4 regions of the Massilia endophytica genome follow, and region 4 is predicted to be linked to each of the others. Evidence: predicted binding sites of a transcription regulator. Region 4 holds the regulator's gene; each other region holds the start of a gene.
What was found. The regulator FNR, encoded in region 4, switches genes on or off when oxygen is low (the NO sensors DNR and NnrR bind a similar motif). The targets are predictions, from matches to a motif close to TTGATNNNNATCAA.

Region 1 (7,644 bases), 2.0 Mb from region 4:
ACGCTGTAAGGCTTGCGGCGCACGGCCTCCGTCAGGTAGCCACCTTCGTCGTAGCCCACGTAGCCCGGCGGCGCGCCGATCAGGCGGGCCACCGAATGCTTCTCCATGAATTCGCTCATGTCGATGCGGATCAGCGAATCCTCCGTGTCGAAGAGGAAGGCCGCCAGCGCCTTGGTGAGCTCCGTCTTGCCCACGCCCGTCGGGCCGAGGAACATGAAGGAGCCGTATGGGCGGTTCGGATCGGCCAGGCCCGCGCGCGACCGGCGGATGGCGTCGGCCACGGCGTTGATCGCCTCGTCCTGCCCCACCACGCGTTCGTGCAGCTTCTCCTCGATGTGCAGCAGCTTGTCGCGTTCGCCCTGCATCATGCGCGAGACGGGAATGCCGGTGGCACGCGAGACCACTTCCGCGATCTCCTCCGCACCCACCTGGGTGCGCAGCAGGCGCGGCTTGTCCTCGGCCTCACCGCCTGCCGTTTCGGCCTGCTTCAGCTGGGCCTCCAGCTCCGGCAGCTTGCCGTACTGGAGTTCGGACACGCGCTGCCAGTTGGAGGCGCGCGTCGCTTCCTCCATCTGCTGCTTGATGCGCTCGATCTCTTCCTTGATATGCGTGGTGCCCTGTACATTGGCCTTTTCGGCCTTCAGCACCTCCTCATAATCGTTGTACTCGCGCTGGAGCTTCGCGATCTCCTCGTCGATCAGGTCCAGGCGGCGGCGCGAGGCCTCGTCCTTCTCCTTCTTGACGGCTTCCTTCTCGATCTTCAGCTGGATCAGGCGGCGTTCGAGCTTGTCCATCACCTCCGGCTTGGAGTCGATCTCGATCTTGATCTTCGAAGCCGCTTCGTCGATCAGGTCGATGGCCTTGTCGGGCAGGAAGCGGTCGGTGATGTAGCGGTGCGAGAGCTCGGCCGCCGCGATAATGGCGGGGTCGGTGATCTCCACCTTGTGGTGCAGCTCGTACTTGTCCTGCAGCCCGCGCAGGATGGCGATGGTCGCCTCCACGCTCGGCTCGTCCACCAGGATCTTCTGGAAGCGGCGCTCCAGCGCGGCGTCCTTCTCGATGTATTTGCGGTATTCGTCCAGCGTGGTCGCGCCCAGGCAGTGCAGCTCGCCGCGCGCCAGCGCAGGCTTGAGCATATTGCCCGCGTCCATGGCGCCTTCGGCCTTGCCCGCGCCCACCATGGTGTGCAGCTCGTCGATGAAGACGATGGTCTGGCCTTCGTCCTTCGCCAGCTCGTGCAGCACGGCCTTCAGGCGTTCCTCGAACTCGCCGCGGAACTTGGCGCCTGCCAGCAGGGCCGCCATGTCGAGCGAGAGCACGCGCTTGCCGCGCAGGGAATCGGGCACCTCGTTGTTCACGATGCGCTGGGCCAGGCCTTCCACGATGGCCGTCTTGCCCACGCCCGGCTCGCCGATCAGCACGGGATTGTTCTTGGTGCGGCGCTGGAGCACCTGGATGGCGCGGCGGATCTCGTCGTCGCGGCCGATCACGGGGTCCAGCTTGCCCATGCGGGCGCGCTCGGTCAGGTCCAGGGTGTATTTCTTGAGCGCCTCGCGCTGCCCTTCCGCCTCGGCCGAATCGACCTTGTTGCCGCCCCGGACGGTATCGATGGCCGCTTCCAGGGACTTGCGGCTCAGGCCGTTCTCCCGCGCCAGGCGGCCCGCGTCGGATTTGTCGTCCGTCAGGGCGAGCAGCACCATTTCGCTGGATACGAACTGGTCGTTGCGCTTCTGGGATTCCTTGTCCGCCAGGTTGAGCATGGACACGAACTCGCGGCTCACCTGCACATTGCCGCCCGTGCCCGACACCTTGGGCAGGCGCTCCAGGCCTGCTTTCAGGGCGTTCATCAGGCCGCCGATGTTCACACCGGCGCGCTGCAGGAGGGAGCGGGCGCCGCCGTCCTCCTGGTTCATGAGCGCCATCAGCAGATGGATGGGCTCGATATAGGGGTTATCGCTTCCGACCGCCAGGCTCTGGGCGTCGGCAATCGCTTCCTGTAGTTTTGTAGTCAGTTTATCTTGACGCATCGTGCAACCATGCCTCCCAAATTTATCCTAACGACAAAATATGGCTGCGCGACCACTTTTCAAGTGTGAAACTGGCGTGTTCCTACTTCCACTTCTCCAGGGCAGCGTCGTCGCTGTTGCGGGCGTCGACCCAGCGGGCGCCGCCGGGGGTCTGCTCCTTCTTCCAGAACGGGGCTTCGGTCTTCAGGTAGTCCATGATGAACTCGCAGGCGGCGAAGGCTTCGCCGCGGTGCGCCGCCGTCACGGCTACGAGAACGATCTGGTCCAGGGGCTTGAGTGGGCCGATGCGGTGGATGACGCGCACCCCATGCACGGGCCAGCGCTCTTCGGCCTGCACGATGATGGCTTCGATCGACTGCTCCGTCATGCCCGGATAATGCTCCAGCTCCATTTCCGCCACGTCGGCGCCATCGTTCAGGTCGCGCACGGTGCCGACGAAGCTCACTATAGCGCCAACCTTGCCCTGTCCGGCGCGCAGTTTGGCGACCTCGGCGGACAGGTCGAAGTCCCCGGCCTGCACGGAAACCCGGCTCATCGGGACTCCGAGGCGCCGATGCGGCGGAACAGCTGTTCGATGCGGCTGGCCGTGCGGTCGTCCACCAGGGCTGGCATGGCGCACAGCGCGAGGAACTGGGCCGCGTGGCTGGCGGGCTTCTGGCCGGACTTGAGGGAGTTCTGCAGCACCTCGACCTGCATCTTCAGGCGGTCGCGCGCGAACTCGGCGCCGCTGTCGATGCCGGCCACGATCTCCAGGCGCAGCACCTCGGACAGCAGGCGCGGCCGGTTCGCTTCCAGCTGGCCCGCATAGGCGGCGCGGGCGCTCGCCTCCCCTCCGGCGGCCTTCAGGGCCGCGTCGAAGCGGCTGCGCAGGGTTTTCTCATAGTCGGCGGGCAGCGCAGGGAGGGCGTGCCAGCGGGCGCCCCAGTCCTGTGCATCGATCTCGTCCGGCGCGGCGATGGCATTTTCCAGCGCCTGCGTCAGGCGCAGCTTGTCGCGCATGGCGTTGGCCTGGGCCGCCCCGGCGCGCTTGCGCACCGCGTCGCCCTGGGCCTGCACCTTGGCCACGGCGGCCCGGTAGCGCTGCTCGATGCGCTGTTCGGCCGCGCGCGGCACGGTGCCGGAGGCGTGCCAGGCCGTGGCCGCGTCGCGCAGGGCCTTGGAGATGGCGGCCTGCACGGCCTTGTCATCGCCCTCGAAGACGGCGTTCTCCAGGGTGGCGCAGATGGCTTCGCGGGCATGCAGGTGGGCCTTGCGTTCGTGGTCGGCGGCATGGGCCGATTCCTTGCGCTGGGCGAACACGGCATCGCAGGCGGCGCGGAATTTCTGCCACAGGGCCTGCTCCGCCTTGCGCTCCAGCGGCAGGGCCTTGGCGTGGGTCTGCCAGGCCTGCTGCAGGCCGCGCAGGGTGTCCACCGTGTGGCGCTCGCTCGGCTTGAGCTTGCCCACCTCCTCGATGAGCTGCTCGCGGCGCGCCACCTCGATCTTGCGCTGTTCTTCCAGCGGCGCCATCAGCGCATCCATGGCCTTGCCGAAGGCGGTGTCGAGCTTGCGCTTGTCCTTGCGGTCGATGGTGCCCAGCTTGCTCCACGCCTGGCGCAGGCGCTGGGAAGCGGAGGCGATGGCGCGCCAATCCTCCTTCGCTGCCGGGTCGGTGGCGATCAGGGCCTGCACCTCGTCGATCAGGGCCTGGGCCTTGGCGGCGTTGCCGTGGCGCTCTTCGGCCAGATGCTTGAAGTGGGCCGCTGCAGGCGCATAGGCGGCCGTGCAGGCGGCGTCGAATTTCTCCCACAGGCTGCGGGGAGCGGGGCCGGATACGCCGTCCAGCGCCTTCCAGCGCTCGCGCATGCTGCCCACCTTCTTGGCCAGTTCGCTCATCGAGAGCTGCTGGGCGGGCAGCTGCTCCACCGCGTGCACCATCTCTTCACGCGAAACATTGCCGCTCCAGCGCGCCCAGTCGCCCAAGCGCTTGAGCTCGCTTCTCACATGGGCCAGGCGGTCGGCCTGGGGCGGCGTGAGGCGGCCCGTCTTGGCTTCCTTGAGCGCCTTGTCGAGATCGGAGGCAATGTGCAGCTGGCCCTGGCTGAGGGCGGCTTCCATCTGGTCCACCATGGCCATGAAGCGCTGGTTGGCTTCCTTGTCCGCCGGGGTGGCCTTGTGGCGTTCGCGCGCAGGCTTGGCGGGCGCAGCGGCCGTTTCCGGCGCGGCGCTCTCGGACGCGGGCGGGGCCGCGTCGGGCGCCGGCGCCGGGCTGCCTGCCACGCGGGCCCGCGCCGCCGCCAGCGCTTCGTCGAAATCGTTCAGGAGATGGCGCGGCAGCGAGGCATGCTCGGGCGCCGCCAGCTGGGCCGCATGGGCCTCGGCAATACGGGCCAGTTCGGCCTCCCCCGCTTCGCCGGGCGCCAGCTGGCGCAGCACGTTCAGCTCGTCGCGCATCTGCCGCTGGAGAGTGACCTGGGTTTCCAGCCGGGCGCCCAGGGCCGTGCGCAGCTGGTCGAACTGGGCCGCCAGGGCGGGCGGCGCGGCGATCACCTGCCACTGGCGGTCGAGGTCGGCCACCTGGTTCGGGGCCAGCTTTTCTTCCTGCAGGAGGCGCTGGGCATTGGAAATGGTGAGCTCGGCCTGCCGCTCCTCGGCCTGGCGGTGGCGGATGGCGTCGAGGCGGCCCTGCACCAGCTTGGCCACGCGGCGGTCCGAATTGCGCACGGCCTGCTGTACCTTGGCCAGCATGTCCTGGGACACCACGTGCTCGGCCGCAGCCAGCCGCACGTCGGCGAATTCGCTGTGCAGGATCAGTTCGACGGCCGCGGCTTCGTCCCCGGCCAAGGCGCGGGCCTGCTCCACCTGGGCGGCCCGGCGCGCCGCCGCGTCCGCTGCGGCAGCCTCGCCCGCTGCCGCGGGCTGGCCGGCATCGCTGTCGGAACCGGAGGATTCGCCTGGACGCTTGCGGAGAAATTCGAACATGATGAGCTATGGATGGATCAAAACCACCATCATAGCGCAGCGCCGCTTTTCACGGCGGGCGGACCCTATTCGGCCGCAGCACGGTGTGCGGCGCGATGGCGGCGCTGGAAATGCAGGTCGGGCACCCGGATGTCCATGGCCTGCACCGCACCGGCTGCGGGCGCGGCGCGCGGCAGCAAGGCAATGGGCTCGGCTTTCTGGACCGGCTGGCCGGGCTGGGCGGCGGTGCGGCGCGCCTCGGCGACTTCGGCGTCGTGGGCCAGCAGCTGGTTGGCGATGGAAAACCAGGCTTCGCCGCCGATGACGGTGCGGGCGATGCCGAACAGCTCGGTCTCCTCCTTTTCCAGGCGCTTGAGCATGGCCTGGCAGAAGCCGTCCATGGCCTCGCAGACGGCGGCGGCCTGGGCCTGGCCGTCCGCGCCCAGCTGCTCGACCTGCAGCTTGACCCGGCGGATGAGGGCCAGGGCGTTCTGGTTCAGGCGGCTCAGCTCGTCCAGCAGCTTGTCGGCGCGCTCCGTGGCCTGGCGCACGGCGGGAATCAGGTAAAGCTCGACCTTGCGCCAATGGCAGGCCTGATAAAGCTGGTCCAGCATTTCGCAGGCGTGCTCCAGCTGCGCCAGGCTCAGGGTGCTGTGGCGCATGAGGTTGGCGTGAATTGTCTTCTGGAAAGACTGGAGACTGAGGCGCACGCTGGCCTGCTCGACAGACAAGGCAACCAGGGTGTAAGTGGCCGTTAACATTCTGACTCCCAATGACACTGTGGCGGAAAGGAAGTTCAAGTGTAAAGATGCCCGACAAGCCCACTTTGACCTTGCTCAAGGCCGTAACCTCAGCGGAGTCCTATTAAGTTAGGATGTTTTCATGGGCAATTCAAGCAAAAGATCGCCCAGCTCGGCTGGATACGTTACCAGCGCGAGTAGTGGTCCTCGGTCACGCCCACCAGGCTCTCGACCATGCGTTTGGGAGCGTCCGGGCTGGCGCGCACCCAGCCGCTGAAGCTGCCGATGGGCTGGATGTAGCGGCTGGCGGCCACCACCATCCTGCGGTCCTGGCGGCGCGCGCTTTCGGGGGTGAAGATGAGGTCCAGCTGGTCGTCCTCGGTGAAGATGTGCCAGGGCTCCAGCGGGTCCTTCTGGTCGTAGATGAAATGGGCGGGGGCCAGCGGGATGAGTTCGCCATCCAGCCACAGGGCGTTCTCGTTGCCGCCGAAGTAGCCCGCCTGCAGGTTGAAGCCCATGTCCAGCGTATGGGCGGAAGCCCATTTCCAGGACGTCTCGCGCGCCAGCAGGCCGTTGGAATAGTCGAAGCTGGCGGCGCCGCCGTCCAGCCGGTATTCGTCGCGCCAGGTGCGCACCTCTCCGCTCAGCGCCATGCCGGGGGATTTCTGCGTGGCGTGCACCGAGCCGCCATTGACCGTGCCCGTGGCCAGCAGCAGGGGCGCGGACGGCGGGCCGAATTCCGCGTCGATCTCCAGATACGGGCACACCAGGGTAAGGCGGTAACGCCCGTCCGCCAGCGCCTCGATATCGATGCTCGTGCCGCGCGCCGAGAAGCTGCTGCTGCCGCCCGCGCTGTCCGCCACACGGGCGGAGGCGCCGAAGGGACGGCCGTCCTGCGAGAAGTTGGCCACGATGTCGCCGTCGTTGCGGTCGAAGGCGTAGCCGAAGCAGGTGCTGGTCCAGCCCACGTCCACGATGGCGACGGCGCACAGCACCTGTTCGCTCACCAGCGCCACGTAGTGCCACTTCTTGTGGTGGAACCGGCGCCACAGCGCGCTGCGCGCGTGGGGCGCGGCAAGTCCGGCCCAGTCGAAGCTCTCCGCCTCGCCTGCAAAGCGGCCAAGCAGCGGCAGGCCGTCCGGTCCCACGATGTGCTTCGGCGCGCGCTTCATGCCGCCATCGCCTCGCCGTCCAGCGCGGCCTGCAGCATCGGTCCGAAGGCTGCGGGTTCGCAGCGCTGCAGCCTGACCTGCGGGCACTGGTGCCATGCGGCGCAGCGCTGGAAGGCTCCCGCCACGTCGCGCACGAAACGGTCGGTCAGGCGCACGCCCGGTTCCAGCGTGAGCGCCTTCAGTTCGAAGACACCTTCGCGGCGGTGCGCCTTGGCGTCCACCCGCCCCACCAGTGCGCCGCGGCGCAGGATCGGCAGGGTGAAATAGCCGTAGCGGCGCTTCTCCGCAGGCGTATAGCATTCGAGGCGGTAGTCGAAATCGAACAGTTCGAGCGCGCGGCGGCGGTCCCATACCACCGGGTCGAAAGGCGAGAGAATCGTGGTCACGCTGGGCGCCAGCGCCCCGTCCTGGGCGGCGCGCGCCAAGTCCGCCAGGTCGGGATGGATGTAGACCGGCTCCTTCCAGCCTTCGACCCGTGCGCGCAGCAGCAGGCCCTGCTCCGCAAACGCTTCGGCGTTCGGGCGCGGCGGCTTGGTACGGTAATAGTCGGCGATCCATGCGGCTTTCGACAGGCCGAGGGCGCGCACGGTCTTGAGGGCTAGCTCGCGCTGCGTTTCTTCGGATGGGGGGAGCTGGCTGTCGTCCCAGCCTGGCAGCACGCGCTCGGCGATGTCGTACACGCGCTGGAAGTTCTGGCGGCGCGCGATCATCAGGCGGCCCGCCGTGAACAGCACTTCGAGGGAGCGCTTCTCGGGCTTCCATTCC
Region 2 (7,644 bases), 1.6 Mb from region 4:
GGCCTGGCCTTCGAACTTGAACTGCTGCAGGCGCTCCAGCAGCACGGCGGCCTGGTTGGCGGCCTGCACGGATTCGCCCGCCACTTCGAGCAGCGCGTCCAGCTTGACCGCGTCGATACGGATGCTTTCTTCCTTGGCCGGCGCCGTGGTGGGCTTGCTTTCCTCGCGGCGCTCGACGCCGTCCCATTTTTTCCCGGCGGGGGCTTCCGCAGCGGCAGCGGAGGCCGCCGCCAGCGCTTCCGGCGTGGCGCCGCTTGCCGCAGGCGCCGCAGGACGGGTGTAGCTGCCCGGCGGCATTACGGCTTCGTACATGCCTTCCCAGTCCAGGCCATCGGCCGATGGCGCTGCGGCGGCGGCCGGCGCGGCAGCAGCCGGGGTGGCTGCGGCAGGGGCCGGCGCGGGCGCGGCGGCAGGCTTGGCCGGCGCCGCGCTGGCCTTGCCCTCGATGGCGTCCTTCAGGATCGCTTCCAGGTCCGGCGGCATGGCGGGCAGGCTTTCGGGCGCGGCGCCGTTGTTCAGTTCGGACAGCTGGTCGGCCACGAAGCCCGAGGCCTGCAGCGCCGCTTCGATCGACAGCGGCGTCACCGGCGCGGCGCCCGTGCGCAGCGCGTCGAACAGGTTTTCCGTGAGGTGGCAGGCCGTGACCAGCGCGCCCAGGTTCATGAAGCCCGCCCCACCCTTGATGGTGTGGAAGGAGCGGAACACCGCGTTCAATGTCTCTTTGTTGTCTGGGTCGCGTTCGAGGCGCAGCAGGTGCTCCTCGACGTTGACTGCCAGGTCCATCGCCTCAACGACGAACTCCTTGAGCATATCGTCCATTAGAATCCCAGATCGGCAAGAAGGTCATCCACACTATCCTGGCTCAGTGCCACGTTCGGCGTCGACGGGCCAGACATCAGCGACACCTCTTTTTGTGCAATCTTCTCGCGTACGGAAGGCGGCGCGTTGTCCTTGAGCAGCTGCGCCAGCTCGTTCTCGACAGTCTTGGTGATGACCACGACCTTCTTGATCAGCTGGCCGGTGATGTCCTGGAAGTCCTGGGCCATCATGATTTCCAGCAGGCGGGCCTTCTCGGCTTCGGTCGCTTCGGACACGGCCTGGGCAAAGGCGCGCGAGTCGCCCGCCAGGGTCTTGAATTCCTCGATGCTCAGCTTGCCCTCGAACAGGGCGGCCCAGCGGTCTTCCATTTCCTTGGATTTCTTGGACAGCACGTCCTGGGCGGGCATGCCGTCGTCCAGGGTGTTCAGCACCTTGTTGGCGGCCTGCTCGGTCAGGCTGGCCACGTATTCCAGGCGGTCCTGCGCGTCCACGATCTGGGAGGAGGCTTCGGTCAGGGCCTTGTCGTAGCCCAGTTCGCGCAGCGAGTCGTGCAGCAGGCGGACGATGCCGCCCAGGCGTTCGAACATGCTGCCGTCGTGGCTGGCTTCCTCGGCCGCTACGGCCGGAGCCGCTTCAGCGGCGGGCGCGGCGGCGACAGGCGCGGCCGGGCGGGCGGACGAGATTTCGTCGAACAGGCTTTCCAGATCGTCTTCTGCCGCCGCGGCCGGTGCCGGAGCGGGTGCCGGGGCCGGAGCCGGGGCGCTGGCGCGCTGCGCGGACACTTCCTCGAATAATGCGTCGAAATCATCAGCGGCGTCGGTCATAATCCCTGCTTCTCCATAATCAAAAAATTGCTGCCGTTCTTGCTCCACGCTCATTCCGCGATGACGCTAGGCAATATTAACGCACTTACGCGAGTGTAGCAGGGGCCTGCCCCCTTGTTCAATCACCCTATCCCCAAAGACTGGCCAAAGTGAAGCCCTTTCCGGCTAGTGTTGTATTTGGGTTCTGCTTAAAAGCACTATTTGCGCCGAATTTGCGCTGTTCCACGCTGTTTCTTGAGCGATATCAAATCTTTCCAAGCTGGCAAGCCTTGCAAATCGGACTACAATGAACTTGTGGTCCACTCTTTCGAGGGAGGCTGTTATGTACCGCAAGATCCTGGTCACGACCGATGGCTCGGCCGTGTCGCGCATGACCGCCTGCGCGGGCGTGTCCTTTGCCCAGCAGATGGGGGCCGAGGTGCTGGCGCTCTTCGTGGCGCCGGAATACCAGTACCCCATCTATGTGGAGATCATTCCGCCCAGCTATCCGAGCGAGGAGGAATACCGCGCCGCCATGGCGCGCGCGGGCGCCGAGCACGTGCAGTCCATCGTCGAGGCCTGCGCCAGGAAGGGCGTGCGCTGCGAGGCCATGACCGCCTTTTCCGAGAGCGCGGCCCTGAAGATCGTGGACGTGGCCCAGAACAATGGCTGCGACCTCATCTTCATCGGCTCCCACGGGCGCAGCGGCTGGGGCCAGCTCCTGCTGGGGAGCGTTACCAACAAGGTGCTGTCGCATACGCGCATACCAGTTCTGGTGCACCGTTTGCTGAAGGAGCCGCAAGCCGAGTGATTTCAGCAACTTGCGGGATCGTTTCCACCAAGCATTGCATACCAGTTAATGTAATAATGCATTCAAGATCTGCTTTTTTCCGGGCCCATATCAATGATAAGAATCGTTATCGCCGATGACCACACGATAATGCGCGAAGGCCTGAAACGCATCCTCGACGGCGCCCAGGATGTGGACATCGTCGGGGAAGCGACCGACGGTTTCGAGGTGTTGCGCCATGTGCGCCAGGGCGGCTTCGACCTGCTGCTGCTCGACCTGTCCATGCCGGGCCGCAGCGGCGTGGACCTGATCCGCCAGGTGCGCAGCGAGGCGCCCAAGCTCGCCGTGCTCATCCTGACAATGCACGAGGAAGAACAATATGCCGTGCGCGCCATCCGCGCCGGGGCCCAGGGCTATCTCACAAAGGAGTCCGCGGGCACCCAGCTGGTGGGGGCCATCCGAAAAGTGGCATCTGGAAGGCCTTATATCAGCACCGAGGTCGCCGAGCAGCTGGCCCTCAATATCATGACGCCCAACGAGAGCCTGCTGCACAAGCAGCTGTCGGACCGGGAATTCGAGGTGTTTTCCCTGCTCGTGTCCGGCAAATCCATCACCGAGATCGCCAACGGCCTGCACCTGAGCGTGAAGACGGTGAGCACCCACAAGACCCGCATCATGCAGAAGATGGGGATGAGCTCGCTTTCCGAAATGGTTCAATACGCGGTTGCGCACAAGCTGCTGTCGCCGTTCAAGACGTAAAGATTCCCACCCCTCGCCCCCCTGCTCCGCCCCCTTGATCCCTCTGGGCGGCAGGCCGAGGCACTAGGAAGATTCCTACACCCTGACGCCTGCTCCTACGCGCATATTCAGCGCTTACCGATATCATTCCTACCACCTAGTTGGCATACTGAAACCATTCGAAGTGAGTTGCCGCCAAGAATTCAGCATGTTCTGACGGCACGGTAAAAACCCCGTAGTCCAACTTCCGGCACTCGGATGACCTGAACAGGAGAACAGCATGCACTCCATGCAAACTACCGACATGCGTGCCACCAGCCCCGCCACCGTCATGGAAGCGGGCCGCCAACGTCAAGGCCGGCTGTGGTCCAACCTTAAAGAAGTCTGCGACCTGCTGCGTATTCCGGCCTGCAATATCCATACCGATGAACTGCTGTTCCAGCACGTGCAGTTCAAGACGGGCCAGCGCATCCACACCATCGGCCAGGCCTTCGACACGCTCTACATCGTCAATTCCGGCTTCCTGAAAACGGTGCTGATCGACGAATTCGGCAACGAGCAGGTGCTGAGCTTCCCCATGAAGGGCGACATGCTGGGCGTGGACGGCATCCACACCCGCCACTACGCCTCGGAAGCGGTGGCCCTCTCCGATTGCGACCTCATCCTGTTGCCCTTCAAGAAGCTCACGGCCCTCGGCCGCGTGCACCTGGAACTGGAGAACATGATGTACGGCGTGATGAGCCGCGAACTGGTGCGCGAGCAGGCCATGATCGGCATGCTGGGCGCCCTCAGCGCGGAGGCGCGCGTCGCCCGCTTCCTCATCTCCCTGGCCGAACGCTTCGCCCAGATGGGCTATTCGAGCAAGCTGTTCAACCTGCGCATGACGCGCCATGAAATCGGCAGCTACCTGGGCCTGACCCTGGAAACCGTGAGCCGCACGCTCTCCGCATTCAACGAGATCGGCCTCATCACGGTGGACCAGCGCACCATCGGCATCAAGGATCCCGAAGCCCTCAAGACCCTGCGCCGCCTGCCGCCTTCGCGTTCGCGCGCCAAAGCCCCGGGCGCGGCCCGCGGCAAGGCCGCCGAACCCGCCGCCCCGCCCGTGCAGCTGGTCGCGGCAGTCTGATCTCTCACTCGGCTTACCCAGCTTGGCCCGCTTCGGCGGGCTTTTTTTCATTTGTACAGAAAACACTTGCGTTTCCGGCACGGCTGGCCAATAATTCAAATGCGAATGATTCTTATTTAGAGGACGACATATGCCAAGTACGACCGCCCCACCCGGCACAGCGGCCCTCGCGCCCGCAGCCGGCGCCAACGCTGCGGCCCCCGCTGCCCCGGCCGTGCGCCGCTTCAGCACCGCCAGCCTCATGCAAGACCAGCGCGAAGTCGAGATCGAGCACGCCGGCCGCATCTACCGCCTGCGCATCACCCAGCTGAACAAGCTGATCCTGACCGCCTGACCCAATCCCAGCCAGCCATCCGCCCCGGCGGTAGCCAGCGACCCACTCCCAAGGAGAGTCCGATGGCTATCGAACACACCGCCCCCATTTTCGCTTCCCCCGTCCAGCCAGGCCATCGCCCCGAACTGATGCTGAGCGCCGTGCTGCACCTCATGTCGCACTACACTGCCAGCGCGGACCGGGGCGCCTGCCTCAAGCTCGCTTCCGTCATCGAACGCCACCTGAAGGCCCTTGCAGGCCTGCCGGAACTGGCGCCTGTGCTCAGCGCCACCTGCCAGCAGCTCTCCGAACAGTGGGCCTCCGTCGTGGAGCGCTCCCTGCCGCCGCAGGAGGACGGCTTCCTGAGCCGCATCATGTCCCGCCACCGCACGGCCCCGCAGGCCGTCTGAACGCCATGTGCGACAGGCATCAGGCAGCGGCGGACGGCGCCAGCCCGCGCCGGCGCCGCCTGTGGGATCTCGGCCACGCCTGCCACTGCCCCCTGATCGGCACCGGCCTGCCGCTGGGCGCTCTGCGCAAGCTGGTGGGCAAGGTCACGGGCGGCACGGTGATGGCGGACGACTACGAGGTGCACGTGGGCGTGGTGAGCGAATGCGGCACGCGCAACCGGCTTTCGGAAGCCGTGCAGAAGGAACTGGACCGGCGTTATGCGCCCGTGCTGCTGCGCTTCCGGCAGGCGCGCAGCAGCGAACAGCTCGCCCAGCTGTGGCAGGCCGCCGTGGCGGGCGGCGCGGAGGTGCCGGGCGCCTTCTGGGCCGCGCTCACGCATGTGCGCTGCACCGCGGCGCTCGAAGAAAAAATGTGCCGCGACCTGCACATGATCCAGCACCAGGCCGGAGCCTGCGCGCGCGCCGACATTCACCGGTTCCATGCGGTGCTCGATGAGAAGGCCCAGCTGGAACAGGAGATGGCGCGGCTCCGGCAGCGCAGCGCCGCCATGCAGCTCGAACGGCGCGAGGAGCAGGAGCGTCATGCGGCGCAGGCCATGCAGCTGCGCGCCCAGCTCGTGGGCCGGGACAGCATGATCGATTCGCTGCGCCAGGAGCTGGAACATCTGCGCGCCTCGATTCCGGGACTGGCGAGCCGCGAACGCCTGCAGCAGCAGCTTGCGCTGAGCCTCGACCGCGAACACGGGCTGCGCCAGCAGGTCGCCGAACTGAAACGCGAACTGGCCGATGCGGCAGCAGCCGCACGCGCCGCCGAATCCATCGCCAGCGCGGAGTCCAGCGAGCCGCCGCCCGCTGCGGCGCCGCTGCTGCCGCAACTGGCGGAACGCAGCGTGCTGTGTGTGGGCGGGCGCAATGGCAGCGTGGCGGGCTACCGCATGCTGGTCGAGCGCAGCGGCGCACAGTTCGCGCATCACGACGGAGGGCTGGAAGACAATGCAGGCAGGCTCGAATCCAGCCTTGCAGCGGCGGACCTGGTGATCTGCCAGACCGGCTGCATCAGCCACAGCGCCTACTGGCGTGTGAAGGATTTCTGCAAACGCACCGGCAAGCGCTGCGTGTTCGTGGACAATCCCAGCCTCTCCAGCCTCCAACGCGGGCTGGAGGAGCTGGCCTAGTAGACGTCGCGGCGGTAGCGGCCCGCCGCTGCCAGCGCATCGAGTTCCGCATTGCCGGCGATCTGGCGCAAGGCGGCATCTACGCCAGCCGCCATGCCTTCGAGACTGCCGCAGACATAGATTGCTGCGCCATCGGCAAGCCAGGCGCGCAGCGTGGACGCGTGTTCCGGCAAAAGGTCCTGCACATAGCGCCGTTCCTGCTGGTCGCGCGAGAAGGCGAGATCCATGCGTTCCAGCAGCCCAGCTTCGCGCCACGCCGCGAGCTCCTCGCCGTAGTGCATGTCGTGCGCCGCATTGCGCTCGCCGAACAGAAGCCAGTTGCGCGCCTGCCCGGCCAGCACGCGCGCCTTCAGGTGGCCGCGCAGGCCTGCCATGCCGCTGCCATTCCCGATCAGGATCAGCGGACGCGCGGCGTTGTCCTCCAACCGGAAGCGGCGGTGCTGGCGCAGCCGCAGCCGAACCGTTGCGCCGAGCGGAGCGTGATGCAGCCAGCCGGAGGCGGCGCCATGGCTGCCGTCCGCGTGGCCGTGCAGGCGCACCAGCAGGTGCAGGCGGCCGTCTTCCGGTATCGATGCAATAGAGTAGTCGCGCGCGTGTTCGGCATCGGCAGGCGGCGCGATCTGCGCCAGGTCGCCGGACTGCCATTCCGGCAGGCTTCCTTCAACCGGCTCCAGCTCGAGATGCGCGAGCGGCGCGCCTGCGCTGCCAGGATTGACGATGCGCCGCTCGGCCAGGCGCCAGCTCGCGAAGGCTGGGGCGCCCCAGTCGGGCGCATCGCTCGTGCCTGCAAGGTGGCTGAGCTGCTGGCGCCAGTGGCCAAGCGCCTGCGAGGAGCTGCGGTCCACGTCAATACGCTCGAACAGCGGCTGCGCGCCCTGCTCCGCCAGCCACGCGTCCAGCGCGCGGCCGAAGCCGCAGAACTGGCTGTAGGCGCTGTCGCCCAGCGCCAGCACGGCGTAATGCAATGAAGGCAGCGGCAGCGCGCGCGTCATGATGCGGCTGGCGAAGGCTGCCGCCGCATCGGGGGCATTCCCTTCTCCGTACGTGCTGACGATGAAGAGCGCGCGTTCGGCGCCGCGCAGTGCGGCTTCGTCCAGCGTCGAAAGTTCCATGGTTTGCACGGCGATTCCGGCAAGCCGCAATGTGGCGGCGGTCTGCCGCGCCAGGTCTTCCGCATTGCCGGTCTGGCTGGCATAAGCCAGCAGCCAGCCGCCAGGGGCCGCGTCGGCACGCGCTGCGGCGCGTTTGCGGCGGTAGCGCAGCCAGGGCAGCAGGCATGTGAGGCCGTAGGCGGCGAAGCAGGCGGCGGTCAATGCCAGCCTGCCGGTGTCGTTCGTCAGTATCATTCTTCTTCCAGCATGGCGCGCATGGCGCTGCTCATGTATTCGCGCAGGCCGCCTTCTTCACGCACGAGGAAGTGCACGGCCAGGCCCTTGCGTTCGGCCAGCGCCACGCCATCCCTGGCGC
Region 3 (7,644 bases), 230 kb from region 4:
TATCCACCACCTGCGACACGATGGAGCCGCCGCGCACCGCCACTTCGGACGCGCTGCGCGCCAGCTGGTTCGCCTGGCGGGCATTGTCCGCGTTCTGCTTCACGGTCGCCGTCAGCTCCTCCATCGAGGACGCGGTTTCCTCCAGCGAGCTGGCCTGCTCCTCGGTGCGCGAGGAAAGGTCCATATTCCCGGACGCGATTTCCGCCGAGGCGGTGCTGATGGTGTCCGTGCCCATGCGCACCTGGCTCACCACATTGAGCAGGGCGTCGTTCATGGATTTCAGGGCGGAGAGCAGGCGGCCCGTTTCATCCTGCCGATTCACTTCGATTTGCGAGGAGAGGTCGCCTGCGGCCACGGTCTCCGCCACCCCCACTGCCTCCTCGATGGGGCGCGTGATCGAGCGCGTGACGAGATAGGCCACGGCCGCGCCCACCGCCAGGGCCAGCAGGCCGAGAATGATCATGGTGGTCTGCGAGCTGTCGTACACCGCCGTGGCGTTCTCCGCCGCCTTGCGCGCTTCCGCGCCTTCCAGGTCGATCAGCGCGTCCAGCGCCTTCAGCACGGCGGCCAGGCTGGGACCCGTTTCGCGCATGAGGTATTCGGCGGCATCCTGCACCTCGCCTTCCTTGCGCAGCTGGATCAGGCGGTTGTTCTTCTCGGCGCCGGACTTGAGGGCCTCGTCCACGGCCGCCATCAGGGCTCGTTCGCGGTCGGTGCTGAGGCGCTTGCGCAGCTGTTCGCTCGCCGCCGCATACCGCTTGCGGGCCTCGGCGATCTTCTGCACTTCCGCGTCCACCGCCGCGCTGCTGGGCGTCACCAGCATGGTGGTGAGCGACAGGGCGATATTGCGCACCTGGTCCACCATCTGGTTGGCGGCCTCCATCTTCACGTTCTTGTCCTGTACGATGTCCTGCGTGTGGGCGCCGATGCGCGACATCGAAGTGAGCCCGAGTACAAGCACTGCGATAAGCAGGCCGAGGGTGGCTGCAAATCCGGCGCCAAGCCGGGCGCCGATGCGGAGGTTGGCAAGCGTCATGTCGTCCCCAAAGGTATGCTCTGTGAGGCTATTGTCCCGAAACCCGCAGCCGATAGAAAGCACCGCCCCAATCTGCCCGCAAAGTGTCGCGGGAGAGCAACATCAGGCCTTCACTGCTGGGCTGCGCCGCCGCCGCGCGGCTGGTCGTACAATGGCGAAAAACGGGGGGCAGACGTGCAACGCGATATGCCGGACACAGGGGAACGCAGGGAATGGCTGCTGAAGCGGAACTGTTCGCTCACGCCGCGCCAGACCATTGCCGCCTGGTCGATCCTGATGGGGCTCTCGGCCGGCACAGGTATCTTCTTCGCCCTGCATGGCGCGTGGCTTGTACTGGCTTATTCCGCGCTCGAAATGGCGGCCGTCAGCGTGGCCTTCCTAGTCTACTGCCGCCATGCCGCCGACCACGAACATATCGTGCTGGAGGACGGCTCCCTGCTGATCGAGAAGGCCGTGGGCGGCAAGGTGCTCGCCACGCGGCTCGACCTGTACTGGATGCGCATCGAAGCGCCGGGCGAACTGATCACCCTTGAGGCGCGCGGGGTGAAAGTGGACGTGGGCGGCTACCTGCCGGAAGCGAGCCGCCGCCGCTTCGCCCGCCAGCTGCGCGAGGAGGTCAGCGCACGCGGCATGCCGCCCCGCTGATCAGGGCATGAAGGCAATCTCCGGGTAGTCCGCCATTACGGCGGCCAGTTCGGCCTTGGCGGACGCCGCATCGTCCTTCAGGTAGGGCAGGAAGAAGGCCTTGACCAGCGCCGCCGTCATGGCGATGCCGCGCTGGCCGTCGATGCTGCCGTAAGGGCGGTTCTTGTTGAGCTCCGGGTGGATTGCCCCGTCCTCGAAATTCGCGTGCAGCATGCCGCGCACGCGCAGGCGGCAGGGCGCGGCAGACTTCGAACTCACGTCTTTCCATATCCCTTCGCGCCGGTGTTCCGACTTGCTGTGGGACCAGCGCTCCATCCATCCTCCGCCAGCGGGCGGCTCCGTGACCAGGTAGCCCAGGGGCTGGCGCGGCCTCGCGTCCAGCGTGTTGTCCGAATAGTCGCCGTCCAGGTTCATCGCCGCGACGATGCTGCTGTCGTAGTCCGCCGCCAGTGCGGAAGCGGCGCCGCCCAGCGAATGGCCGAACGCGGCGTAGCCTTTGACGTTGATGCGTCCGCCCAGGGGGCTGTTCCTGTCGCGCGCCAGCGCCTGCATGCGGCGCGCCATGGCCAGAATGTCCTGCGTCATCGTCAGGTACTCGCTCTGGTTATGGTTGCGGGCGGGCTTGGCCGCGCGCACCGCCGCAACGACGAAGCCCTGGGCGGCCAGCATTTCCAGCAGCACGGAGTAGTCCCCCGCGAGCTTGCTCATTCCGGGCGCGAAGACGAGGAAGGGATAGCGGCGCGCCGCCTCGTGCACGCCGCCATCGCGGGCAGGGTAGTACACGACTGCGGTGTGGCGCCGCATGTTCTCCATCCATTCGGTGCGGAGCTGACCAACGGCGTAGCCGCTGCCAGCGGCTTTCGCTTCCGGGGCAATGCGGTATGCCCCAACGGCCAGCGCTGCTGCAAAGGCAAGTACGGTGCGTCGTTCCATCATGTTCTCCCATCGTTATGGACGAGCATACCCAGGAGCCCGACTGCGGGTCTCGGCGGTGCGACAGAATGCAGGATGGCGGGGCTGGCCCGCAAAAAAACCTGCCGGCGGCCGGAGCCGGGGCAGGTAAAGGCTGGAGAAAACTTGTATGGATGATCAGAAGCGGTAGCCCACGCCGACGCCGACAAGGACGGGGTCGACCTTCGCCCTGCTGACCCGCGCACCGCCAAGCAGCACGTCGCTACGCAGGCCGATCTTCTTCACATCCACATTGAGCGACCAGTTCTGGCCAAGCTTCACATCGAAGCCTGCCTGCGCCGCGAAGCCGAAGCTGTCATGCTCCAGGCTGCCCTGGCCGCCCAGGAAGCGGTTGGCCGAGAAGGTGGTCCAGTTCACACCCGCGCCGATGTAGGGGCTGAAGGCGGATTGCGGCGAGAAGTGGTACTGGGCCAGCAGGGTGGGCGGCAGGTGCTTGAAGGTGCCCACTGCCTTGCCGTCCAGGAGCACATCATGTTTCTGCGGGTAGGTGAGCACCAGTTCCGCCGCGAACTGCGGCGTCACGAAGTAGCTGATATCCACCTCGGGAATGGTCTTGTTGCTCACGCCGATGCGGTTGGCCGCGCCGGCGCCGCCCACGGGGTCAGACTTGTCCGCCGGGTCGATATGCACGGCGCGCACGCGCACCTGCCAGGGCGTAGTTTCGGCCGAGGCGTGCGTGCCGGCCATGGCGGCGGCAAGGGCGATTGCTGCGAGTACTGCGTGTTTCATCATTTCCTCTCTTTTTCATCAATTGGCAAGCGCAGTCTATTGATCTGTCTCAACAAAAACTTTGATCCAAGTCAAAATTGACTGATTGATTACGCCCGGCCAAAAAGCGGAGTAAGATAGCTGCGCTTGGCACCCGGACAACCCACTCTCAGGAGACAAGAATGAAGTTGAACGTCAATGGACAGGTACGTGAATTCGAGGCGGAGGAGGACACGCCGCTGCTCTGGGTGCTGCGCGAGCAGTTGGGGCTGACCGGCACCAAGTACGGCTGCGGCATCGCCCAATGCGGCGCCTGCACCGTGCATATCGACGGCGAAGCCACCCGCAGCTGTGTGCGTCCCGCCTCCACCGTGACTCCCGAGCAGAAGATCGTCACCATCGAAGGCCTGTCCCCGGACGGTTCGCATCCCGTGCAGAAGGCATGGGCGGCGCTGGACGTGCCGCAGTGCGGCTTCTGCCAGTCCGGCATGATCATGGCCGCCACTGCCCTGCTGAAGGAAAAACCGAAACCAACGGATGCGGATATCGACGCGGCCATGACCAACATCTGCCGCTGCGGCACCTACAACCGCGTGCGCAAGGCGATTCACGTCGTTGCGCGCGGCGGCGACCCGAAGACGGCCGGCCTGGCCATCGAGCACGTGGAAGGGAGCAAAGCATGAGCGCCAAACTCGCCTCTCCGTCGCGCCGCAGCTTCATGGGCCGTTCCGCCGCCGCTGCGGCGGGTCTCATGGTCGGCTTCCACATTCCCTTCGAGGCCATGGCGCAGGATGCAATGCCGCCCGAAGTCAACGCCTGGGTAGTGGTGAAGCCGGACGACACCATCGTCATCCGCATTGCCCGTTCCGAAATGGGCCAGGGCACCCTGACCGGCCTGGCCCAGCTGGTGGCCGAGGAACTGGACGCCGACTGGAGCAAGGTCACTACCGAATATCCGACCCCCGGAACCAACCTGGCGCGCAACCGCGTCTGGGGCAGCTTCTCCACGGGCGGCAGCCGTGGCGTGCGCGAGTCGCACGACTATGTGCGCAAAGGCGGCGCTGCCGCCCGCGCAATGCTGGTGCAGGCAGCGGCCACACAGTGGAATGTGCCTGCGGGCGAATGCTTGGCTGCGAACAGCACCATCACGCACACCCCGAGCGGCCGGAAGGTGACCTACGGCCAGGTGGCCGCCGCAGCGGGCAAGCTGCCGGTGCCCACGGACGTGAAGCTCAAGGACCCGAAGGACTGGAAGATCGCGGGCAAGCGCCTGGCGCGCCTGGATACGGTGGACAAGACCACCGGCAAGCAGGTCTACGGCATGGACCTCAGGATGCCGGGCATGCTGAACGCCGCCATCAAGGACTGCCCCGTCTTCGGCGGCAAGGTGAAAAGCTTTAACGCGGACGCCATCAAGGACAAGCCTGGCGTGAAGAAAGTGCTGCAGGTGGGCGACAGCGCGGTGGCGGTGGTTGCCGACACCTGGTGGCGCGCCCGCACGGCGCTCGAAGCGCTGCCGATCGAATGGGACAAGGGCGCGAACGTCAAAACCTCCAATGCCGACGTGGCAGCGATGCTGAAGGAAGGCCTGGATGCAGGCGGTGCGGCAGTCGGCAACAGTAATGGCGACGCCCGTGCGGCGCTGGCAGGGGCAGTGCGCAAGATCGAATCGGTCTATTCCTACCCGCACCAGAACCACGCGACCATGGAGGTGATGAACGCCACTGCGCGCTGGACGCCTGAGCGCTGCGAGGTCTGGACCCCAACCCAGAACGGCGAAGCGGCGCTTGCCGCCACGTCGGAAGCGGCCGGCCTGCCCCAGAAGCAGTGCGATGTCTACAAGGTGCACCTGGGCGGAGGCTTCGGCCGCCGCGGCGCCACGCACGACTGGGTGCGCCAGGCGGTGCTGATCGCAAAGGAAATGCCAGGCACGCCGGTCAAGCTGATCTGGACGCGCGAAGAAGACATGATGCACGGCCGCTACCATCCAACGACCCAGTGCAAGCTCAGCGCAGGCCTGGATGCGAAAGGCAACCTGACAGCGCTGCACATGCGCATTTCGGGCCAGTCCATCCTTGCGGACGTGATTCCGAGCGCGATCAAGGACGGCAAGGATCCGGCAGTATTCCAGGGCCTGAATCCCCCGGGCCCGGAATCCTCTTTCGCCTACAGCGTGCCGAATCTGCTGATCGACCACGCCATGCGCAATCCGCCTGTTCCTCCCGGATTCTGGCGTGGCGTGAACCTGAACCAGAACACGATCTATGTCGAATGCTTCCTCGACGAGATCGCCCACGCCACGAAGCAGGACCCGCTAGCCTTCCGCCGCAAGCTGATGAAGGACAGTCCGAAACACCTGGCAGTGCTGAACGCGGTGGCCGAGAAGGCTGGCTGGGGCAAGCCTGCGAAGAAGGGCGTCTACCGTGGACTGGCGCAGGCAATGGGCTTCGGCAGCTACGTGGCCGCCTGCGCCGAGGTTTCGGTGAGCAAGGACGGCAAGCTGAAGATCCACCGCATCGTTGCCGCCACCGATCCGGGCCACGTGGTGAACCCGCAGCAGGTGGAGGCGCAGATCGAAGGCTCCTTCGTCTACGGCTTGTCCGCCGCGCTCTACGGCGCCTGCACGCTGAAGGAGGGCCAGATCGAGCAGACCAATTTCGACACCTACCAGGTGCTGAAGATGGACGAGATGCCTGCGGTGGAGTCCATTCTCATGCCGTCGGGCGGCTTCTGGGGCGGTGTCGGCGAGCCGACCATCGCCGTGGCGGCGCCCGCCGTGCTGAACGCCATCTTCGCTGCCACGGGCAAGCGCATTCGCGACCTGCCCCTGAAGAACCACAGCCTGAAGAAGGCCTGAGGACTGGCGCGAAAGCGATGATCCGTTCAGCCCTGGCGCTGGCCTGCCTGCTTGCCGCAGGAAGCGTGGGTGCGCAGCCCACGCTGGCCGTGCGCGATGGCGGCATTCCCGACCCCCTGCCGGGCGCCTCGGCAGGGGATGCTGCCCGTGGCCGCGCCATCGTCGCCAACCGGCAGCTCGGTCTCTGCCTGCTGTGCCATAGCGGGCCGATTCCCGAGGAGCGCTTTCAGGGCGACCTTGCGCCGGACCTCGCGGGCGCTGGATCGCGCTGGAACGCCGCGCAGCTGCGCCTGCGCATCGCCGATTCAAGCCGCATCAATCCCGAGACCATCATGCCCGCCTACTTCCGCAGCACCGGCCTGGCGCGCGTAGCGCCCGCGCACCAGGGCAAATCCATCCTGAGCGCCCAGCAGATCGAGGACGTGGTGGCCTACCTGCTTACCCTGCGCGGGGAGGCGAAGCCATGATCGGCCGCCGCGAGGTTCTCGCAGGGCTGGTGCTGACGGCGTTTGTGCGGCCCGCCTCAGCCACGCCGGAACGCATGGCCGCCGCCATCGCAGCCTTCTCCGGCAACGCAACACCGAAACCGGGCCGCATTCACCTGGAGATCGCGAAGCTGATCGACAACGGCAACACAGTGCCCATCACAGTGACAGTCGAAAGCCCGATGAGCGCTGCCGACCACGTGACCGATATCGCCATCTTCAACGAACGCAATCCCGAAACGGAAGTCATTCGCTGCATGCTCGGCCCCCGCGCGGGCAAGGCTGAAGTCTCCACACGCATCCGCCTCGCCACTTCGCAGAAGCTTGTTGCCATCGCCCGCATGAACGACGGCAGCTGCTGGACGCATACGGTGGACGTGATCGTGGCGCTGGCCGCCTGCCTGGAAGGGGAGGCGCCGTAATGGCCCGCGCCCTGATCCACATGCCTGCTACGGCGAAGAAGGGCGAGATCATCGAGATCCGTGCCCTGATCGCGCATCCCATGGAAACGGGCTACCGCCCCGGCAGCGATGGCAAGCTGCTGCCGCAGGACGTGATCCGCCGCTTCAGCTGCAGCTACAACGGCGAACGCATCTTCGCCGCCGAGCTGCATCCCGCCATCTCGGCCAATCCCTATATCGCCTTCTTCACTGTCGCCACCGACAGTGGAACGCTAGAATTCAGCTGGGCAGGCGACAAGGGCTTCGCGCAGACCGAGCGCATGTCCCTCACGGTGAGCCCCGCATGAAGCGCGTAGTGACGGCTCTCGCGCTTGCGGCGGCCGTGTGCGCCCATGCGCAGGACCCGCGCCGCTCCGGCGCCGAGTTCATGAGCGAATCGACAAAAGCCATGCAGCGCGACGACCTGCAGAACCCTGCCATGCTGTGGGTCGCCAATGGCGAAACCCTGTGGAATGCGAAGGCGGGAAAGGCGGACAGGAG
Region 4 (7,644 bases):
AAGCCGGTCAGCGGCTGGGCCACCATGGTGGTGGCCGTGAAGGTCCAGTCGGCGACCACCACGATGCGGCTCACCACGGCAATGGCGCGCACATTCCGGCTGATGACGGCAAAGAGCAGATACCAGGCCGACCCGATGCCGGTGCCGAACAGGAAGGTGGAGGACAGAATGTGCAGCCACTTGACGACGAGGTATTCCATCACTTTTTCTCCAGTTCGTAGAGCATCCAGATGGCCGCCAGCATGGGCAGGTTCTTGCTCAATGGTCCATAGGGATGCCACAGGAATTCGGGCAACTTCCACGCGATGACCGCCGTGTAGAAGCCGATGAGGGCGAGCTGCGCCAGCCATAGCCAGCGGCGCCAGTGCCGGGCCAGGAACAGGCTGCCGAGGCCCATCAGCAGGTCGAAGGCGCTGGCGCCGTACAGCATCAGCGGTCGAAGCGCGGCAGGAATGCCAGTGCGTTCCAGCAGCAGGTAGCTGTCGGCCACGGGGTAGACGAAGGCCGAGACCCAGGCCGTCCACAGCCAGACTGCGGCTATGCTGACGCGCAGGAGCGGCAGCAGCCAGCCCAGTTGCGCCTCGATCCGCGCGCTGCGCGCGTCCACAATAAAGGTCTCGACAGCGCGTGGCGGCCTGCCGAGCAGCCCTTCCATATCCGCGCTGTCCGCAGTATTGCCGCGTTCGAGCATGCTGAGGGTTTCCGGTGTCAGCGGGCTGGCTGGCAGCAGCACCGCCAGCCTTGCGGCGGCGCTGGCCAGCGCACCGGGCAAGGCGAGTACACGCAGCCTCCCAAGCCCCATCTCGCGGCGCAGCGCGTCCAGATAGTCGAGGAAGCGAAGAGCTTTGGGACCCACGAGCGCGACCCGCCGGGTTCCGGCTCCCGGTTCCGCGAGCAGCGCCACAATCGCGGCACAGACATCGTCGACATGGACGGGCTGCACGCATTGCGCGGCTTGGCCGAAGCGGAGAACCAGCGGCATGGCGGCCAGGGCGCGGAAGAGGCGCGCGCTGGCGCCGTCCGGCCCGTAGACGAGCGATGGCTGCACGATGCGCGACGTCAGCGGCAGCGAGGCGAGGAAATCGTCGGCCACTTTCTTGCTGCGGTGGTAGCCCGTGGCCGCGTGCCCGTCCGCGCCCAGTGCGGAGATCTGTACCACCCGCTGCACCCCTGCCTCCGCGCAGGCCGCAAACAGCGCGCAGGGCGTGGCGATATGCAGTGCCTGGAAAGTCTGTTCCCCCGCTTCGCGGATGATGCCCACGGTATTGATGACCGCGTCCACGCCTCTCAGGCGCGACACCCAGAGCGCTTTTTCGCTATCGTGAACGAAGTCTGCCTCGATGAAGCTCACACGCGGATCGGGGTGCGGGCGGCGCCCGGCACTGGCGACGCGATGCCCCTGTGCCAGCAGCAGCGGCACAAGGTGCGAACCGATAAAGCCGGTGGCGCCGGTCACGAGGATATGCATGCCAACACGATATACGAGAACAGGAACGACGATATGGACAATTGGAAGACGATGATCGGCCGCAGCCTGCTTCCGGGCGCGGCGGCGAGCCTTAGCTCAACCGTTGCACTGGCGCTGTGCGGCAAGACCGACAGCGGCAGCCTGTATGGCCCGACCAATGCCGTCAGCCACTGGCTCTACGGCGACAAGGCCTTCGAGCACGACGAGCCCTCCATGAAATACACGCTGGCGGGCTATGCCATCCACCACGCCAGCGCCATGTTCTGGGCCGCCATCTTTGAGCAGCTGGCAGGCAAGACCCTGGACCGCAAGAACGTCAAGTCCACGGCCGCCGCCGCCGCCGTGGCCAGCGCGGTGGCCTGCTTCGTGGACTACAAGATGACGCCCAGGCGCTTGCAGCCCGGCTATGAGAAACGGCTGAGCACCGGCTCGGTAACGCTCGTCTACGCCGCCTTTGCGGTAGGTCTTGCTGCTGGCGCGATGGTGAACCGCCGCCGCTAGCGGTCTTCCCGTTCGAGCCAGGCGCGGCCGGCATCGAGCACCATCGACAGCTCCTGGCGCACGAGGGCAAAGCGGCGCGGGGCGTCGTCGATGGGGCCTTCGGCAATGGCGGCTTCGGCATCCAGCGTGGCGCTGATCAGGCGTTTGGCGCCCAGCGAGCCGACTGCGCCGCGCAGGCTGTGCATGGCCCGCGCCGCGTCGTGGTGGCGCCCTTCGCGCAGCGCCTGGTCGGCTTCATCCATCGGCTGCATGCCGCTCTCCAGGGCGCCCCTCACCATCTTGAACAGCATGGCCCGGCCTTTCGGGTCGGCGCCCATCACTTTCATCAGGCTGTCCATGCTGAAGACCTGGCCGGCTATCGGCGCGGGTGCGGAATGCCCGCCCGCTTCGTTCTGCGCCGCGGCCTGGGGGCGCGGCAGGTGGCGCTGGATGACACTCATCATTTCCTCCACAACGACCGGCTTGGCGATGAAATCCGTGATCCCGGCCTCCACGCAGCGGTCGCGCTCGGAGGCCAGCACCCCGGCCGTCATCGCTATCACCGGCAGGGTCAGTTTCAGCTCGCGCCGCAGCATGGCAGTGGCCGTGAAGCCATCCATGACAGGCATCTGCATGTCCATCAGGATCATATCGTAGCCTGCGGGGCTTGCGCGCAGCAAATCGACGGCCTGCTGCCCGTCGCCCACCACGTCCAGCGTGGCGCCCGCCTGCTCCAGGATGCCGCGCGCCACGGCCTGGTTCAGCAGATTGTCCTCCACCAGCAGGAAATGCACGCCGCGCAGGCGGTTGTGCAGGCCGTTGCTGCCCAGGGGCTGGTCGTCCCGGCCGCTGTGCCGCGAGGCCATGGCCTGGTGCAGCGCTTCGAACAGGCTGGAGCTCGTGATGGGCTTCACCAGCACCACGCCCGCCTCAGGCGAAAGCGAAATATCCTCCAGCTGGCCGCGCGCGAAGGCGTTCAGCATCACCACGATGGGCGGACTGCCGCCTCCGGCCATGCGCCGGATCTCCTGGGCCACCGTATCGCCTTCAGTCCCGCGCATATGCCAGTCGGCCAGCACGATGTCGTAGGACTCTTCGCGCTCAGCGAAGAGCCGCCGCGCCTCCGCTCCGTCCGCCGCCAGGTCGGCGCTCCAGCCCCAGGCCTCGATCAGGCGGCCGATCATCTCGCGGCTCGTGCGGTTGTCTTCTGCCACCAGCACGGACAGCGGACCGATGGCCGGTTCGCGCTTCGCCGGCGTTTTATCGGGCAGCACCTCGAAGGGCAGCGCGAAGGAGAAGCAGCTGCCCCGCCCTTCCGTACTGCGTACCTGGACTTCTCCGCCCATCAGCGCCACCAGCCGGTGGGTAATGGCCAGGCCCAGCCCCGTGCCGCCGAAGCGCCGCGTAATGCTCTGGTCTCCCTGCGAGAAGGCGCGGAACAGCCTTGCCTGCTGGGCGGGGCTCATGCCGATGCCGGTGTCTTCGACCTCGAAGCGCAGCACCGCTCTGCCATCCGTCTTCTCCTTCACGTGAACGCGCACCACAACTTCTCCCTGCTCAGTGAACTTGATGGCATTCCCGGCAAGGTTGACCAGCACCTGCTGCAGGCGCAGGGCGTCGCCGCGTAGCTGGCGGGGGACTTCGGGGTCCACCACAATGGCCAGTTCCAGCTCCTTGTCGCCCGCGTTCATGGTCATGGTGGTGGCGAGGGAGCTCATACTGTCGTCAAGGTCGAAGTCCGCTGGCGACAGTTCCATGCGCTGCGCCTCGATCTTCGAGAAATCCAGCACGTCGTTCAGGATGGAGAGCAGCGTGTCGCCCGCGCTGCGTATCATGTTCAGGTATTTGCGCTGCTGCGCCGTGAGGCTTGTGTTGCCGAGCAGGTGGGCCATGCCCAGCACCGCGTTCATGGGCGTGCGGATCTCGTGGCTCATATTGGCCACGAAGTCGCTCTTGGCCTGGTTGGCGGCGTTGGCCTTGTCGCGCTGCTCCTCGAGCTCCTTGCGCAGCGCCTGGGCGCGCTCGTCGGCGGCCGTGCGCGCAGCCATCAGCTCATTGAAGGCGGAAGTGAGCTCGCCGATCTCGTCATGCTTGCTGACCGGAATGGGCGTGAACGCGTCAGGTTCTTCGCGCAGGCCCTGGATGGCGTTGCGCAGGTCGACCAGGGGCGCCATCAGCCGCACCGTGAACCAGACGATCAGCGCGGTGGTCAGCAGGGAGGCCAGTCCTCCCCACACAGCCATGCGCATGCGCAGCCCCTTGAAAGGCTCGAAGGCCTCGTCCGTCGGCAGCGATGCGGCCAGCACCCAGTCCACAGTTTTCAGCCTGCGGAAGCTGGTCAGGGCGGGCTTGCCATAGCTGTTGGCGGTGATGACGGTGCCGGTCGTACCGTCGCGCAGCATATGGCCCACGGCGGGATCGGCATCCGGAGGGCGGCGCTGCAGCACCCGTGCGGAATCGGGATGCAGCACATAGATGGGCGCTTCGCCCCGCGTGACCGCGAAGTAGTAACCGGTACGGCCCACCTCCGCGGTGCGCAGGTGGCCCAGCACATTGTCCTTGTACAGCTGCAGTACGCCGAGCAGGATGCAGATCACATTCCCGTCCGGATCCAGCACCGGCGCCACCATCTGCACGATCGGGCGCTTGCCTGCCTTGCCGAGCATCGGCCCGGCGATCAGTGGCTTCTTGCTGGTCATCACTCGGCGGAAATATTCGCGGTCGGATGCGTCCACGCCCGCGCGGCCCGGCCTTTCCGGAACGTCCGCCAGGATCACCCCCTGCGGACTCAGGATCAGAATGTCGTCGAACAGGGAGAGCACCGGCCGATCCTTGTAGAAGGCACGCAGCGCGGCAGGGTCGCCCGCGATGTCGCGCGGCTGGTGCTTGGCGGTAAGAGTGATAACGTCGAACAGCATGGAAATCTTGTCATCCAGCTCTTCGGCGGTGCGCGCCACCAGGGCGCTCTGCTGGGCGAACAGCACGCGCGTGAAGTCCGTCTGCATGCGGTCCGAGAGCAGCGCAGTGACGAGCGCGATCATGACGATCGAAGTGACGCTGGTCGCCAGGGCGACCTTCGCTTTGATCCCAAGCGGTTTCATGGTGTCCTGTTGAGGAAGCGCTGTGGAAATTTTGCTATCAACAGCCGGGCGTGGCAAGGTCAATACCGCGAGGCAATAACGCGCAAGGTGCGCGGTGTTTGTTCATTCGGGCGCAAGCCGGTAAACTGGGGCAAACGCCAATCCCCGGAAACTTTCATGATCGAACTGCCATCCCTCACGCTGCCCGGCGCCACCATCGAGATTCTCAAGGCGCGCTGCGCAACCTGCAGCATGCACCAGCTCTGCCTGCCCATGGGACTGGACATGGGCGATATCGACAAGCTGGACAAGATCATCGGCCGCCGCCGCAAGGTGGAGAAGGGCAGCACCCTGTTCCGCGTGGGCGACCCCTTCACGAGCCTGTATGCGATCCGCCTCGGCCACTTCAAGACCTACCAGATCAATGCCGGCGGCGAGGAACAGGTGACGGGCTTCCAGATGGGGGGCGAGCTGCTTGGCATGGACGCCATCAGCACCGACCTGCACTACTGCAGCGCGGAAGCCCTGGAGGACAGCGAAGTATGCGAAATCCCCTTCGCCAGCCTGGAACAGCTGCTGGGAGACATGCCCACGCTGCTGCGGCACTTCCACCGCATGATGAGCCAGGAGATCACCCGCGAGCAGAGCGTGATGCTCCTGCTGGGGAATATGCAGGCCACGCAGCGTTTCGCGGCCTTCCTGGTGAACCTCGCCTCGCGCTACGAGGCGCGGGGCTATTCCAGCACTGCCTTCCAGCTGCGCATGTCGCGCGAGGACATCGGCAACTACCTGGGCCTGACCATTGAAAGCATCAGCCGCCTGCTGAACAAGTTCAAGAAGCTGGGCCTGATCCGCGTGAGCAACCGCGAAATCCAGGTGCTGGACCTGCCGCGCCTGAAAGCCATCACGGCCGGCACGGAGACTTGCGCCTAATCGGCGCGCAGCGTCACCTCGCGTTCCATAGGCCACTGCCAGCTTCCCTCCAGGCGCCAGCTGCGCTGGCCGCCTTCCACCAGCACCACCCAGCGGCTGCGCTCCAGCATCGGCAGGGGGGCGGTGAAACGTCCTTCCGCGTCCGGCTGCACGGTCAGGCGCACATCGTGCTCCGGCTGCGTGGCATGGGCCAGGTGCAGGGCGAGCGCGCCGGGCGGCAGGGCCGTACGGCTGATGACGCGGCCTTGCAGCGCGCCGCGCGCAGCGTCATAGCGCAATTCGGCGGACAGGCCAAGCGCCGACGCCATCCTGTCGCGCCGCAGGTCCTGGTTGATGGCCTTGCCGCGCTTGTAGTAGTCCCCCACCACCAGCGCGTCCTGCTGCGAGAAGGCGATATAGCTGGTGTAGAAGCAGGCCAGGAGCACGATGGCCGGACCGGCCATCAGCAGCCATGGCCAGCGGTGGGAATACCAGGGGGTGCTTGCGGGGTTCATGTGCTTCTCCTTAACGCGGCACGATGAAGACGGCCTTCTCGTGGACCGCAATGGCGGAATCGTCCAGCGCTTCCAGTGTGATCTCGATGGTGTTCGACCCTTTCTGCGCCTTGCCGTGTTCCGTACGCAGGCGCAGGGGAACGGCGCGGGTCTCGGTGGGCGCCAGCGTCACTTCCGCATCGCTCGCCACGTTCAGCGAAGGAATGCCGCTCGCGCGGATGCGGTAGGTATGCGGCGCCTCCGTCGTGTTCATGATCTGGAGGCGGTAGACGTTTTCGATCTTCCCGTCCTCCACCTCGCGGCCCATCGAGCCGCGGTCGCGGATCACGTCCATCTTGAGGGGCGTGCGCAGCCAGAGCGCGGCGATGAATGCCAGGGCCACGGCGCCCAGCAGGCCGGTGTAGATCAGCACCCGGGGACGCAGGGCGCGGCGCTGGATGTCCCGTGCGCCCAGGCCTTCCGCCATGGCGCGGTCGGTGCTGTAGCGGATCAGGCCACGCGGCTGCGCGACCTTGTCCATCACGCTGTTGCAGGCGTCGATGCAGGCGGCGCAGCCAATGCACTCGTACTGCAGGCCCTTGCGGATATCGATGCCGGTGGGGCAGACCTGCACGCACATGGAGCAGTCGATGCAGCCGCCTTCCGAGCGTGGATTGCGCGGCTCGCCGCGTTTCGCGTCGTAGGTGACGATCAAGGAATCGCGGTCGAACATCGCGCTCTGGAAGCGCGCATAGGGGCACATGTACTTGCACACCTGCTCGCGCATCCAGCCCGCGTTGCCATAGGTGGCGAAGCTGTAGAACAGCACCCAGAACCACTCCCAGGGACCGAAGGAGAACGTGAGCGCCTCCGTTCCCAGCATACGGATGGGCGTGAAATAGCCCACGAAGCTGAAGCCAGTCCACAGCGCCACGGCGCCCCAGGCCAGGTGCTTGGCGCTCTTGCGCGAGAACTTCTTCAGCGAAGGCGGCTGGCGGTCCAGCGCGATGCGCGCGCTGCGGCGGCCTTCGATCTTGCGCTCGATCCAGAGGAAGATCTCGGTATAGACCGTTTGCGGGCAGGCGAAGCCGCACCACACGCGGCCCGCCACCGCCGTCACCAGGAACAGCAGCCAGGCGCACATCACCAGCAGCACCGCCAGGTAGATGAAGTCCTGCGGCCAGAGCACGAGGCCGAAGAGATAGAACTT

Region 1: a site for FNR is predicted at 5,794-5,807, ahead of LSQ66_RS12435 (hemerythrin domain-containing protein). Genes of this name have one in related genera too.
Region 2: a site for FNR is predicted at 1,878-1,891, ahead of LSQ66_RS14695 (universal stress protein). Genes of this name have one in related genera too.
Region 3: a site for FNR is predicted at 3,444-3,457, ahead of LSQ66_RS23150 (OmpW/AlkL family protein). Genes of this name have one in related genera too.

The regions. Positions count from the first base shown of each region.
Region 1 is NZ_CP088952.1:2,769,719-2,777,362, forward strand. It holds gene clpB (ATP-dependent chaperone ClpB) at 1-2,027, opposite strand, end outside; gene moaE (molybdopterin synthase catalytic subunit MoaE) at 2,110-2,562, opposite strand; gene LSQ66_RS12430 (DUF349 domain-containing protein) at 2,559-4,988, opposite strand; gene LSQ66_RS12435 (hemerythrin domain-containing protein) at 5,054-5,728, opposite strand; gene LSQ66_RS12440 (DUF2804 domain-containing protein) at 5,893-6,879, opposite strand; gene LSQ66_RS12445 (winged helix-turn-helix domain-containing protein) at 6,876-7,644, opposite strand, start outside.
Region 2 is NZ_CP088952.1:3,217,556-3,225,199, forward strand. It holds gene LSQ66_RS14685 (chemotaxis protein CheA) at 1-819, opposite strand, end outside; gene LSQ66_RS14690 (protein phosphatase CheZ) at 819-1,643, opposite strand; gene LSQ66_RS14695 (universal stress protein) at 1,966-2,433, shown strand; gene LSQ66_RS14700 (response regulator) at 2,527-3,171, shown strand; gene LSQ66_RS14705 (Crp/Fnr family transcriptional regulator) at 3,482-4,279, shown strand; gene hemP (hemin uptake protein HemP) at 4,410-4,613, shown strand; gene LSQ66_RS14715 (hypothetical protein) at 4,676-5,002, shown strand; gene LSQ66_RS14720 (DUF2325 domain-containing protein) at 5,008-6,177, shown strand; gene LSQ66_RS14725 (sulfite reductase subunit alpha) at 6,174-7,523, opposite strand; gene LSQ66_RS14730 (FAD:protein FMN transferase) at 7,520-7,644, opposite strand, start outside.
Region 3 is NZ_CP088952.1:5,047,113-5,054,756, forward strand. It holds gene LSQ66_RS23135 (methyl-accepting chemotaxis protein) at 1-1,036, opposite strand, end outside; gene LSQ66_RS23140 (DUF2244 domain-containing protein) at 1,211-1,681, shown strand; gene LSQ66_RS23145 (alpha/beta hydrolase) at 1,682-2,617, opposite strand; gene LSQ66_RS23150 (OmpW/AlkL family protein) at 2,771-3,385, opposite strand; gene LSQ66_RS23155 ((2Fe-2S)-binding protein) at 3,544-4,044, shown strand; gene LSQ66_RS23160 (xanthine dehydrogenase family protein molybdopterin-binding subunit) at 4,041-6,218, shown strand; gene soxX (sulfur oxidation c-type cytochrome SoxX) at 6,236-6,685, shown strand; gene LSQ66_RS23170 (SoxY-related AACIE arm protein) at 6,682-7,125, shown strand; gene soxZ (thiosulfate oxidation carrier complex protein SoxZ) at 7,125-7,451, shown strand; gene soxA (sulfur oxidation c-type cytochrome SoxA) at 7,448-7,644, shown strand, end outside.
Region 4 is NZ_CP088952.1:4,813,663-4,821,306, forward strand. It holds gene LSQ66_RS22100 (DUF2269 family protein) at 1-200, opposite strand, end outside; gene LSQ66_RS22105 (SDR family oxidoreductase) at 200-1,468, opposite strand; gene LSQ66_RS22110 (hypothetical protein) at 1,502-1,969, shown strand; gene LSQ66_RS22115 (response regulator) at 1,966-5,049, opposite strand; gene fnr (fumarate/nitrate reduction transcriptional regulator Fnr) at 5,206-5,961, shown strand; gene LSQ66_RS22125 (FixH family protein) at 5,958-6,455, opposite strand; gene ccoG (cytochrome c oxidase accessory protein CcoG) at 6,466-7,644, opposite strand, start outside.